DNA from 3 places in the Pseudoalteromonas sp. JC28 genome. Region 3 is predicted to be linked to each of the others. Evidence: predicted binding sites of a transcription regulator. Region 3 holds the regulator's gene; each other region holds the start of a gene.

Region 1 (4,250 bases), on a different contig from region 3:
TATATTGCCATCTAAGTCCATTCCCAATCTATTTTGCTGATTAAAAGCATCTGCCAATGCGAGGCCAATTTGGCCTAGTTGGTTTTGTGCCGGGATCAACACTTCATCTCTAAACGCCAGTAACCCGCCGATTTTGCCTTTCAAGCTGCCGCTATCTAACTCGAGTTGCACAACATTTTTATCTTTAATGTCTAGGATTAGTTCTTTATGATTAGGATCTGGATTGCCTTTCATCGCGAATAAATTGAAGGCTCCACCTTGCATCACAAGTGCATCCCCAGTGCCTAAAAATACGAGCTTCTCGCCATTTTCACCATCGAGTGTTTCTATATCTACAAGTTCAGCGAGCTCCTTGATAGCTTGATCTCGCTCGTTAAGTACACTGTGATCGACATTGTTCAGATTGAGTGCTGATTTACTCGCTACTTGTTTATTTAATTCGCTGATTTTTTGCACAAGGTTATTGGCTTCTTCTGAGAAAATATCCAATTGCTCGTTCACAATACTGTTTTGATCAACAACAATACCTGACAGTCTATCCATTTGATCAACAAGGCCTTGAGCGCCCGTCATAAATAAAGAGCGGTTAGTTGTCGATGAAGGTAAGTTAATCGCGCTTTGTAAATTGTTAAACATCGAGTTGATGCTTTTGCTCAGACTGTTTGAGTCTTGTGCAAACAACGTATCAACACGGCTTGCCTCAGTGACAAACTGCTCGTAGTAAGACTGATTAGAAATATCACGATTTAATTGCTGCTGCGCAAATTGGTTGAGCAAACGCACGGTTTCACCACGACCAACCATGCCACCTATCATCGTTCCGTGCTCAGTCCGTTCACGGATATACCCTTTGGTATTTAGGTTAGCAATGTTTTTACTGGTGGTTTGTAGTAACTCGGAGTTAGCCCTAACCCCTGCTGCACCAATATTTAATAGATCAAATGACATCTCATCTGACTCCCTTTGTTAGCGCACCGGATAAGAAATCGGATACATCAATACGCTTTAAAACTGACTTAATTTTGTTGGCATAATTCGGATCGGTCGCATAGCCTGCATTTTGAAGTTCACTTAAATAGGCGTGACTATCACCAGCCTTATTTAAGGCTTGCTCGTATCTCGGATTACCTTTTAGGAAACTGACATAATCGTCAAAGCTTTGTTCAAGCGACTTATAAGCACGGAAATCGGCTTGCTTTTGCACCGGTAACCCTTGCTCAAATTCAAGTGTCGATTTTCTGGCGCTTTCACCACTCCAGCGGCTATCCGCTTTAATATTGAATAGATTAAAACTGCTACTACCATCCTTTTTGCTGATGATGTGTTTACCCCAACCGGTTTCCAGTGCAGCTTGTGCAACCATTACCGCAGGGTTCAAGCCCAACTTTTTCGCCGCTGTTTGAGCGTATTCCCAAATTCTATCGACGAATTCCTCAGGAGAACCAAAGCCTGTTTGTTCATCGCTTGAGGCATCTGCCTTTACATTGACAACCTGCGGTTCGGGTTTATTCACACTCTCACTCGCTGTCGCCTGCTTTTTAAAGGAAATATCGCCGTCAGCTCTCATTACTGATGCAGGCTTATACTTTTCAGAGTTAGGAGACAACTGCTGCACAATCAGATCTGCCAGTCCTAAGCTGCCCTGCTCAGATAAGTGCATCGAAAGTTGCTGATCATGCATTTCTTCAAAAAATTTGACACCACTAGAGTTAAATGGACTGTCTTTATCCTCTAGCGCCTCATTCGCTTTACGCATGCTTTGTAACAACATTTGCGTAAAGATAGACTCAAACTGTTGTGCCGCCTTCTTCAATGCCTGATCTGAGGCACCTTGATCGCCAGCACCTTTCAGCGCCTCTTTACGGATCGAATCAAGGTTTCCTAGGTCAAAAAAGCTTTGATTTTTCAATTGGTCGGTGTTCATACACTCAGCACTGTTTGACGTTAATAACTATACAAATAGAAATGCAAAATCCGAGCCAAAAAAAAGCCCCACAATTGCGGGGCTAACTAGTTGATTAATAATGGAACATCAAATGACGACTAATTGACCATTTATCGCGCCTGCTTCTTTTAGCGCTTCAAGGATCGCCATTAAATCGCCAGGTGCTGCGCCAACCTGGTTAATTGCCCTAACCAAGTCATCAAGACTCACGCCTGGGTCAAACACAAACGCTCGAGAGTCATCCTGATTTACGTCGATAATGCTTTGCTGCGTCACTGTTGTTTCGCCATTCGCCAGCGCATTAGGTTGTGACACATTTTGCTGCTCAGCAATTGTTACGGTAAGGCCGCCATGAGTAATTGCCGCAGGCTGCAACTTGACATTTTTGCCGATAACGATAGTGCCAGTGCGCGAGTTAACGATGATCTTCGCAGCGGTATCCGCTGGTTTGAATTCAAGATTCTCTAGCGTAGATAAATACGCAACGCGCTGAGACGGATCTCTTGGTGCAATTACTCGAACTGAAGCTGCATCCATAGGTTTAGCACTGTTTGGTCCAACAAGACCATTGATAGTGTCGGCCAAGCGCTTTGCGGTAGTAAAATCCGGTCTATTCAAGTTAAAGGTAATGTAATCACCCTGAGTAAACGGACTTGGTACTGCTCGCTCCACTGTCGCGCCATTTGCCACACGCCCTACTGTCGGGGTGTTGATCACAACTCGACTCCCGTCGGCACCATCAGCGCCCAAACCACCGACAATCAAGCTACCTTGCGCAATTGCATATACGTTACCATCAACCCCTTTTAGAAAGGTCTGAAGTAAAGTACCGCCTCGTAAACTACCAGCACTACCAATAGATGAAACGGTAACGTCAATGGTTTGGCCGGGCTTAACAAAAGGTGGCAGATCTGCGTGAACCGCAACAGCCGCAACATTTTTAATTTTTGGCTTTAAGCTTGCGGGCATCGTGATCCCAAAGCTATTCAACATCGCTTTAAAGCTTTGCTCGGTAAATCTGGTTTGCTCACCGGTACCAGGCAAGCCCACAACTAGGCCGTAGCCAACCAGTTGGTTTGAACGAACACCTTCAACCATACTGACGTCTTTAACTCGCTCAGCAGAAGCCAAAGAAGAAAAACCAACCAATGTAATGGCCGCACCGATAAGCAAAATATTCTTAAGCATATTGTTCATTTTCAGCACCTTAAAACGGCATCAGCGCGCTCATAAAGAAACTCGTTAACCAACCTGCACTTTGCACTTCTTGTTGGTCACCCTTACCTGAATATTGAATTCTGGCATTTGCCACTCGATTAGACTCAACAGTGTTATCTGCGGTCACATCCTGAGGTCTTACCAACCCTTCTAAGCGAATAAATTCCTCGCCAGTATTGAGGGTTAACCACTTTTCACCGCGGATCACTAAATTACCGTTAGGCAATACTCGGGTTACATTGACCGATATATTCCCGAATAAGCTATTTGACTGATTAGACTTCGAATCACCAGAGAAAGAAGAACTGGATTTAGCACCAAACTGTATTGCTTCTTTTCCGATATTAATGGCATTGCCACCAAGACCAATCACAGGGTCTAAGCTCGAATCACTGGATTTATCCAGCTCAGAATTTGCAGCTTTGGTCGCCTGAGTCGTTTCTCTGAGTACGATGGTAATAATATCGCCGACTCTTAACGCTTTTTTGTCAGCATAAAGATCATTGGAAAACTGCGTATTAAATAATGACCCTGTTGCCACCATTTGGGCTTGATTATCCTCGGGATAGATAGGCGCATAATACGGATCGTCACGCACCACATTTTTATTTTGTGTTGTACTACATCCAGATAATGCAGCGACCGTTACGATGGCTAAATATAATGCACGCATAATACCCCCTACCCAATTACAGCTGTTGATTAATGTAGCTCAGCATCTGATCTACCGTTGAAATCACTTTTGAGTTCATCTCATACACGCGTTGTGTCTCAATTAGATTTACAAGCTCTTCGGTCACATTAACGTTTGACGTTTCAAGTGCGCCTTGCACAATCTTACCTAGCCCTTCAACGCTTGGATTACCTTGTACTGGTGCACCACTTACCGCAGTTTCTGTGTACAAGTTTTGTCCAATCGGTTCAAGACCTGATGGATTAATAAAGTCACTGATCGTCAACTGTCCGATAACAACGTTTTCAGCTTGTCCTGCAACGCGCACCGATACTTCACCATCTTGAGAAATAGTAATTGACTGTGCATCGTCGGGTACGTTCATCTCAGGTAACACAGGAAAACCCGCACCTG
Region 2 (4,250 bases), on a different contig from region 3:
CTTGCTGCACTTCACGCAGTATGGCTTGGATCCCTCGGTCTTCGACATCCATCAAGTTTTCAAACACGAACATGAGGTCTTGAATTTGTTGCGACATTTCTTCGTCATGTTCTCGGATTGAATCCATCAACTGGCCTTCAATATTGGTATCCAAGTAGTTCATGATATCTGCAGCGGCTTTTAAGCCACCCATTTTCGCTGCTTGTGCACCAGCTTGACCTGCGAACTGTTTCTCCATGATCTCGTTGAGTTCTTGCAGTGCCGCAGGTTGTACTTCTTCTAAGTTTGCAATACGCATTGTTAAATCTAAGCGTACTTTCTCAGGAAACTGAGACAAAATTTCGGCGGATTGCTCAGGCTCGAGATAAGACAATACAATCGTTTGGATCTGCGGGTGCTCGTTGCGGATAATATTGGCAACTTGCTTCGAGTCCATCCACTTCAACGAATCCAACCCTTTTGCACCAGAGCCCATAACGATTTGGTCAATAAGGCTTGCCGCTTTGTCTTCACCAAGTGCTGCGGTTAGCGCCTTCTTAATAAAATCTTCCGATTGGAAACCAATTGTACTAAAACTTTGAATTTGTTCGATAAACAAATTGTGCACAGCTGCAATTTTAGCCTGAGATAGGTCATCCATGGAGGCCATCGCCATACCGACCTTTTGCACTTGCTTCGGCTCTAAGTGTTTCAAAATCTGAGCCGCATCTTCTTCAGTCAAACTAAGCAGTAAGATGGCAGCCTTGTCGACGCCATCTAGCTTGTCAACGTCAAAGGCTGCGGGCAATTGTTTTTGTTCTTGATCAGTCATCTTCTGTCAACCACGCTTTCACAACTTGTGATGAGAGTTCTGGTTCGTTAGCAACTAAGGCACGTACTGCTTTGAGTAAGTCCTCGTCGCCATGTAAGTCTGGCAATTGTAATCTACCGTCAGAAGAGAAGCCAACCGCAGACTCATCGAATTCGTTATTTAGCATATCGAGTGTACTGTCACCTAAATCTACACCACTGGTCAACGCATCTTCATCAAAATCTTCAAGCGTATCATCTGGGTAAATTAGACGCTTAAGCATAGGTCTTACTACCGCTAAGATTAGCACAATGATCACTAAGGTACCTGCTGCAAGACGGATTGTCTTTTGGAACCAATCTTGCTCCCAAAGTGGTATCTCTTGCATTTCAGTGAGGTCTTCACGCACGAATGGCACAGTCACTACCTCTAGTGCATCACCTCGCTGCATATCAAAGCCCACACCACCTTGTAGCAAACGACGGATGTTATTTAACTCTTCTTGCGTACGCGGCGCCATTGCCATGTTACCTTCAGCATCAGGTTTTGCGAGGTAGTCAACGGCCACACTCACACTGATCCGGCGAATAACCCCAGTTTGCTGACGTTTATGGCTAATAGTGGTATCTAACTCATAGTTACGGGTTGCTTCTTTTTGATTACTGCTTGGTGTTGCACTTTGACCATTGCCGCCTTGACCCGCAATCTCTGGGATATTTGAGTTTATAGGAGGTTGATTAGTCAGCGCCCCCGGAATACCCACAGCTAAACCACCAATATTATTTTCTTCATACGTCGTTTCGCTACGAACCGCAGGTAAATCTGGGTTATAACGTTTTTGCGTTTCTTCAACTGCGCTGAAGTCCATCGTTAAGTCAACCTGCGCGGTAAAGTTACCAAGACCTACAGTTGGGATCAGGATGCTATCAATTTTTTCTAGATATTCTTGTTCACGCTTACGTTCGATTTCATACTCTTTTCTCGAGCGCGCAGCTAAAGAGTCTTGAGAACCAGAGTTGAGTAGACGACCGTTTTGATCGGTGACAGTCACGCGTGAAGGCTCTAGGCCTTGTACCGCTGATGCCACAATGTCTACGATTGAATCAACTTCTTCGCCGCCAAGCGTTTTGCCACGTTTAAGGGTAATAACTACGGTTGCAGAGGGTTTTTTCTCGCGACGTGCAAAGACGTTTTCTTTTGGAATTGCAAGTAACACTTTTGCACGATTTACGTCTTGTAACTCTTCAATTGTTCTCGCAAGTTGTTGCTCACGGCTATGTTTTAAGCGCTCTCTTTCAAGACGTTGGCTAACACCAAAACCCATATCTTGCATCAGAATATCAGTGCCAGAACTCGGAGACTGGGTAAAACCGTCACGCGCCATGCGTAGTTTTATGTCTTGATAGTCCGACTCAGCGACTAAAATGGTATTACCATCTAATTGGTATTCAATTTTCTGTTGGTCTAAAAAGTCTAACGTTTCGACGAGTTCTTCTGTTGGGTATTTACCAAGTGGGCGCATATCTGGTTGGCGCGCCCAAATGATAATAAAGATTGCGATTGCTAAACAAATAGCAAGGGCAATAACCAGAGTAACCTGGCGCAACATATCAACACCGCTTAGCGCACTGAAGTAGCCTGATTTTTGCTCTTGTTGCTCATCCGATCCGCTGTCATTATTCAGCGCTGCATCGGAAAGCGTAAGATCTGTTGATTGATTAGTAGCCACGATTACTCTCCACAGTCACTCAATTAAACTGGCATGCTCATGATTTCTTTATAGGCCTCTACAAGTTTATTACGAACTTGCACTGTTGCCTCAAAAGCGACCGACGATTTTTGTTTCGCTATCATGGCTTCTGCAAGAGAAACGCTTCTGTCACCCATTTCAACAGCGGTGACTTTTTGTTTCGCTTCTTGTTGTAAGCCATGAACCGTATTAAGTGCGTCTGAGAGTAAATCGCCAAACTGAGCCGACGAAGATGCCGCCGTCTTAACCGGCTGCACTGATGGCTGTGTGTTTCTCGTCGCTTCTGCAGCCATTGCCTGCATTTCTTGAAATAGCGCTGATGATTGTACTTTCATGATGCTTTACTCAAAATAACTCTTAGTTACCTGTAATAAAGCAGAAAACGTGCCAACTTAAAATCGTTAATTTTCAGTATGTTGAAACATTTTTAGCATGTCGAAAAATTGGCAGTGCATAGAAGTGAAAACTAGGCGCCTAAGATCTGCTGATCTTTATAGGCACCTAATTAAATTTGAATTAACAGATAAAGCTTAGCCTGAGGTTTGGATAAGCAATGAGCTAACTCATTGTTTTTAAGCTCAGCTAACTTAGGTTAAGCGGGTAGCGCAATCCCTAAATCTCGCATTTTTGCCAGCTTGTAGCGAAGTGTGCGAGGACTCATACCCAATACCTCCGCCACCTCTTTACGTTTGCCATTAAACTTTGCCAGTGTATCTAAAATAATTTGGTGTTCTTTATCCTGTAACTCATCCTTATAGCTAATGATCTCATCCTCACCTTGAGAGCGCTCCATTAGAGCTGATGCTTCATGATTTACAAGTGGTGCAGACTCAATCAAAGCCATCGGTGAGAAATTTTCGATAAAAATATCATCTTCTTGAATTTCATTACCTTGGAACAAAATCAGGGCACGTTGAATAACGTTGTCTAGCTCTCTTACGTTTCCAGGCCAACTGTGTGAACTGAGCTTGCGCTTTGCACCGCTGCTTAATATAGGTGTTGGCTTGCCTGCTTTTTGCGTATGTCTTACCAACAAATGCTCAGCTAACACAGCGATATCACCCGCTCTGTCCTTCAGTGGCAACCACTCTAGTGGGAAAACATTGAGGCGATAATATAAATCTTCTCTAAATACCCCATCATCCACCGCTTCTTTTAAATCGCGGTTACTGGTTGCCAACACTCTGACGTCCAGTGAAATGGTTTTTCTACTGCCTAAACGCTCTACTTCCCGCTCTTGTAACACGCGAAGTAATTTTGCTTGTAATCCCAAATCCATCTCTGTGATCTCATCAAGCAAAATCGTTCCCTTTTGTGCTTGCTCAAATTTTCCAGGACACGCCTGAATGGCACCTGTAAATGCCCCCTTCTCGTAACCAAACAGGGTCGCTTCGAGCATATTTTCTGGGATTGCAGCGCAGTTAATTGCGATAAAGGGATCATCTGCTCTGTCGGATTTATCGTGAATATAGCGAGCTAACACTTCTTTACCTGAACCGCTCGGTCCAAGTACCATAACGCTGGCATCCGACTTAGCTACTTTTGCAGCCAGTTCAAGTAGTTTAATACTCTTTGGATCGGCAACAATGGGGCCATCTGTCTCTTTTTCCTTCTCAGGTAGATAACGTCCAACCATATTGAGCAATACTTCAGGCGCAAATGGCTTAGCCATATAGTCGATGGCACCCAATCTCATCGCTTCAACCGCAT
Region 3 (4,250 bases):
GTTTTGGATTAAAAACGTATCTTCTAACATTTAACCCTCTTGCTCTCGGTGACGAATTTTGACGTTGGGATGGGTTTTAGCAAAACGTTCACCAATGGTTTGCGCTAAGTATACCGAGCGATGTTGCCCACCTGTACATCCTATTGCGATCGTTAGATAACTGCGATTGTTACGCTCTAAGTGTGGTAACCAAGTTTGTACGAAGGTTTGGATCTGCCAAGTAAACTTTTGCACGATGCTGTGACTCGACAAATAGTCTTTGACTGGCTGATCTAAGCCAGTTAGCGGCTTAAGCTCAGGCTCCCAATGTGGGTTGGGTAAAAAGCGCGCATCAAAAACGTAATCCGCTTGTTTTGGGATGCCGTGTTTAAAGCCGAAAGATTCAAAGGTAATAATGAGTTGTTTGTCTTTTTTACCTAAGATTTTTTCGCGGATATCTTCTGCAAGTTGATGAACGCTCAGGCCTGTAGTATCAATGAGAAAATCGGCGCGAGTGATCAGCACGTCTAACAATTCCCGTTCTTTCTTTATCGCAACATCTAATGGAAGATTATGCAGTGAAAGAGGGTGCAAACGTCGTGTTTCTGAGAAGCGCTTTATCAGGGTTTGATCGTCACTGTCTAAATAAAACAGGGTAGGTTTGGCAAAGCCTGGTAAGTATTCAAGAATGTCATTAAACTCGTCCTGTTCTTTAGGTAAGTTTCTAACATCAATACTGACTGCAATTTTATTATAATTGTCCGAAACACTGCGGACTAAAGACGGCAGCAAATTGACTGGAATGTTATCCACACAATAGTAGCCTAAGTCTTCCAATACTCGAAGCGCTACAGATTTACCAGAGCCTGAGCGGCCACTGATAATGATAAGCTCGAGTCCTTTTTCTTCATCACTCATCAAGTTCACCTTGGATCACTGCATATAACTCATCATCACTTTTTGCTTGCCTAAGCATTTTGCAAAAAGACTTGTCTTTGAGTGTATCAGCAATCGCCGCTAAGGTCTTCAGGTGTTGTTGATTATCACCTTCAGGTACGATGAACGCGACAAAAATATCGACAGGCTGCTTATCTATGGCTTCAAACTGGATCCCTTGCTCGCTGACAAGCACCATTGCAAGGATTTTATCCAAACCTTCAAGTCGACCATGGGGAATGGCAATGCCTTTACCGATCCCTGTGCTGCCTAATTTCTCTCGCGCCATTAAGGCGTCCAAGATAGCATGCTGACTGGTATTTGGAATTTGGCTATGAGCCAGTTCGCTGATGTATTCTAAAATACGTTTTTTGCTATTAAAAAGGACCGCAGCTTTACTGCAGTCCTTGTTCACTAATTCACTTAATTTCATCTTAGTGTCGAGTGAGCTTCTCTTTGTGTTTAATAACTTGACGATCTAGCTTGTCGATAAGGCCATCAATTGCGGCATACATATCTTGATGCTCTGTTGATGCAAATAGCTCGCCGCCGTTTACGTGTAATGTTGCTTCTGCTTTTTGTACTAGTTTCTCGACATCAAGGATCACATGCACATTATTGATATGATCAAAGTGCCTTTCTAGCTTCGCAAACTTGTTGGTGACATAGTCTCTTAATGAGTCAGTAATTTCTACATGGCGACCAGTTAGATTTAGTTGCATAAGCATTTTTCCTTCTTGGGTTTTACGTCTTATATCAAGCTTTTACGCTGATTTGACGGTGGAATGGCTAGGGATTCACGATATTTTGCAATCGTACGTCTCGCTACCTTAATTCCTTGCTCAGCTAAGATATCTGCAATTTTGCTGTCACTCAATGGCTTCGCGGTATTCTCTGCAGCTATCAGCTTTTTGATAAGTGCTCTAATTGCTGTAGAAGAGCACTCACCTCCATTTTCCGTACTTACATGGCTAGAGAAGAAATACTTCAGCTCAAATATTCCCCGAGGTGTATGCATGTATTTTTGTGTTGTCACACGGGAAATTGTGGACTCATGCATCTCAACCATTTCAGCAACATCATTTAGCACCATAGGGCGCATTGCTTCGGGGCCATGTTCAAAGAATGCCTGTTGTTGTTGCACAATGCAATTGGTAACTTTTAATAAAGTATCATTTCGGCTTTCTAAGCTTTTAATAAACCACTTTGCTTCTTGTAAATGTGAGCGAATAAACTGACTATCCGTACTGGATTTCGCCGTTCTAGACATCGCAGCGTAATGGTCATTTACTCTTATTTTAGGCATAGCATCAGGATTTAGCTCTACGACCCAACGACCTTTTACTTTTTTCACCGATACGTCAGGGATCACATATTCAGGCTCTTCATGAATAATGCTTGCCGCAGGCTTTGGGTTAAGGCTATGTATTAACGTCATGACCTCTTTGAGATCGGCTTCTTTAAGGCGCGTTTTCTTAGCCAAAGTTCGATAGTCACGGCTGGCAAGCAAGTCGATATGCTCTGTCAGGATCATTTTTGTTTCGGCAATCCATGGGGTATCTGGGGCGAATTGGTTTAGCTGAATGCATAAGCATTCTTGTAAACTACGCGCTGCGATACCGACAGGGTCAAAAAGCTGAATGCGTTTGAGTACGGCTTCGACTTCATCTAGCTCAATAGGCTCTTCGCTATTCTCGTCATTAATGCTTTCTAAAATGTCTTCGCAAGACAGTGTTAGAATGCCTGACAGGTCGACCGCTTCAATAATCGCAATCGCAATAGCTCTATCTGTTGGACTAAATGGTGTCAGTTCGAGTTGCCACATGAGATAATCGTGGAGAGATTCAGAGGTTTCCCCTTGATAAACATTATCGTCATCGGGAAGTGGACCTGAGCTTGCAGCAGGCGCTGCACTCATATACTCGTCCCAAGTGACATCCATGGCAAGGTCATCGCTCACAGTGTCTTTGCTCATGGCGGTATCTGAGTCTATCTCATAGTCACTAACCTGCGTTTCATCGGCTGAATCTTGATTGTCGTCAGCACGGCTCTTTTCTTGGCTGTGTTGGTCAGCGTTTTCGCCGTCAGTATTATCACCTTCTTCCACTTCCAACAATGGATTGCTGTCTAATGCTTCTTGTATTTCTTGTTGCAGATCCAATGTACTAAGCTGCAGCAAGCGAATGGCTTGTTGCAGTTGCGGAGTCATTGTAAGTTGCTGCCCCATGCGCAGCTGTAATGATTGCCTCATGTATCTCTAACAATCCTTTTTAACAGTTATTAATACTACGTCTTAACTATAGCTTGAATTGTTCGCCTAGGTAGACATCTCTTACGGTTTGATCTGCCAAAACATGTTCTGGCGTGCCTGCAGCGATTAACTCACCATGTGAAACGATGTAGGCTTTTTCACATACGTCCAGTGTTTCTCTAACGTTATGATCGGTGATAAGCACACCGATACCACGGTTTTTTAGGTGCTCTATGATTGTCTTTATATCTAACACCGAAATAGGATCAACACCAGCAAAAGGTTCATCTAACAGGATAAACTTAGGGTTTGCGGCTAAAGCGCGAGCAATTTCGACTCGTCTTCTTTCGCCTCCCGACAATGCCATGCCCTGTGAGTCGCGAATGTGTTGAATATTAAACTCATCCAGTAACTCGTTTAGTTCAGCTTCTCTTTCAACTTTAGATAAGTCTTTTCGAGTTTCTAAAATCGCCATCAAATTTTGATAGACCGTGAGTTTTCTAAAGATTGAAGACTCTTGCGGTAGATAGCCAATACCAAGTCGTGCGCGGCTGTGCATCGGTAACAAAGTGATATCTTCGTCATCAATCTGAATATAGCCTTTGTCGCTTGGTACTAACCCTACAATCATGTAGAACGTAGTGGTTTTACCTGCACCATTTGGTCCTAATAAGCCTACAATACTGCCAGCCTGAACACTTAAACCAACATTTTTGACGACCTGACGACCCTTATAACTCTTTGCTAGACCAGTTGCTTTGAGCTCGCTCATTAATTGTTACCTTCTTCCTGCGCTTTTTTCTCTTTAGCGTCTTTTTTGTCATCAACAGGAACAAGGATGGTTCTTACTCGAGAGTCTTCTTGGTCTGAGCGCTCAGCGCTGATCAATTGCTTTTCAATGTCATAGGTGATGACTTGAGCATTGATTTTTTGCCCAGTTTGATTGATTTCAGCATCACCAGAAATCACTAGGGTTCCCTTCGCTACGTCGTAACGGATTTCATTTGCTTTGGCTTCTAGCAAGTTGCCATCGGGTTGACGTTCGCTAAAAGTGGCAGGGCTGCCAGTTGCCACAAGCAGTTGC

The links. The regulator sigma-54, encoded in region 3, starts transcription at its own class of promoters, with help from an activator protein. The targets are predictions, from matches to a motif close to GTTGGCACGNNNNTNGNNT.
Region 1: flgJ (flagellar assembly peptidoglycan hydrolase FlgJ) is a predicted target of sigma-54. The motif match lies at 1,966-1,984, and genes of this name have one in related genera.
Region 2: fliE (flagellar hook-basal body complex protein FliE) is a predicted target of sigma-54. The motif match lies at 2,914-2,932, and genes of this name have one in related genera.

Annotation. Positions count from the first base shown of each region.
Region 1 is NZ_QOKX01000001.1:182,382-186,631, reverse strand. It holds gene flgK (flagellar hook-associated protein FlgK) at 1-948, opposite strand, end outside; gene flgJ (flagellar assembly peptidoglycan hydrolase FlgJ) at 950-1,924, opposite strand; gene DS891_RS00690 (flagellar basal body P-ring protein FlgI) at 2,033-3,133, opposite strand; gene flgH (flagellar basal body L-ring protein FlgH) at 3,153-3,836, opposite strand; gene flgG (flagellar basal-body rod protein FlgG) at 3,853-4,250, opposite strand, start outside.
Region 2 is NZ_QOKX01000001.1:213,257-217,506, reverse strand. It holds gene fliG (flagellar motor switch protein FliG) at 1-811, opposite strand, end outside; gene fliF (flagellar basal-body MS-ring/collar protein FliF) at 804-2,522, opposite strand; gene fliE (flagellar hook-basal body complex protein FliE) at 2,543-2,875, opposite strand; gene DS891_RS00825 (sigma-54 dependent transcriptional regulator) at 3,133-4,250, opposite strand, start outside.
Region 3 is NZ_QOKX01000007.1:479,666-483,915, reverse strand. It holds gene DS891_RS17625 (HPr family phosphocarrier protein) at 1-30, opposite strand, end outside; gene rapZ (RNase adapter RapZ) at 31-897, opposite strand; gene ptsN (PTS IIA-like nitrogen regulatory protein PtsN) at 890-1,348, opposite strand; gene hpf (ribosome hibernation promoting factor) at 1,350-1,637, opposite strand; gene DS891_RS17605 (RNA polymerase factor sigma-54) at 1,667-3,166, opposite strand; gene lptB (LPS export ABC transporter ATP-binding protein) at 3,213-3,938, opposite strand; gene lptA (lipopolysaccharide transport periplasmic protein LptA) at 3,938-4,250, opposite strand, start outside.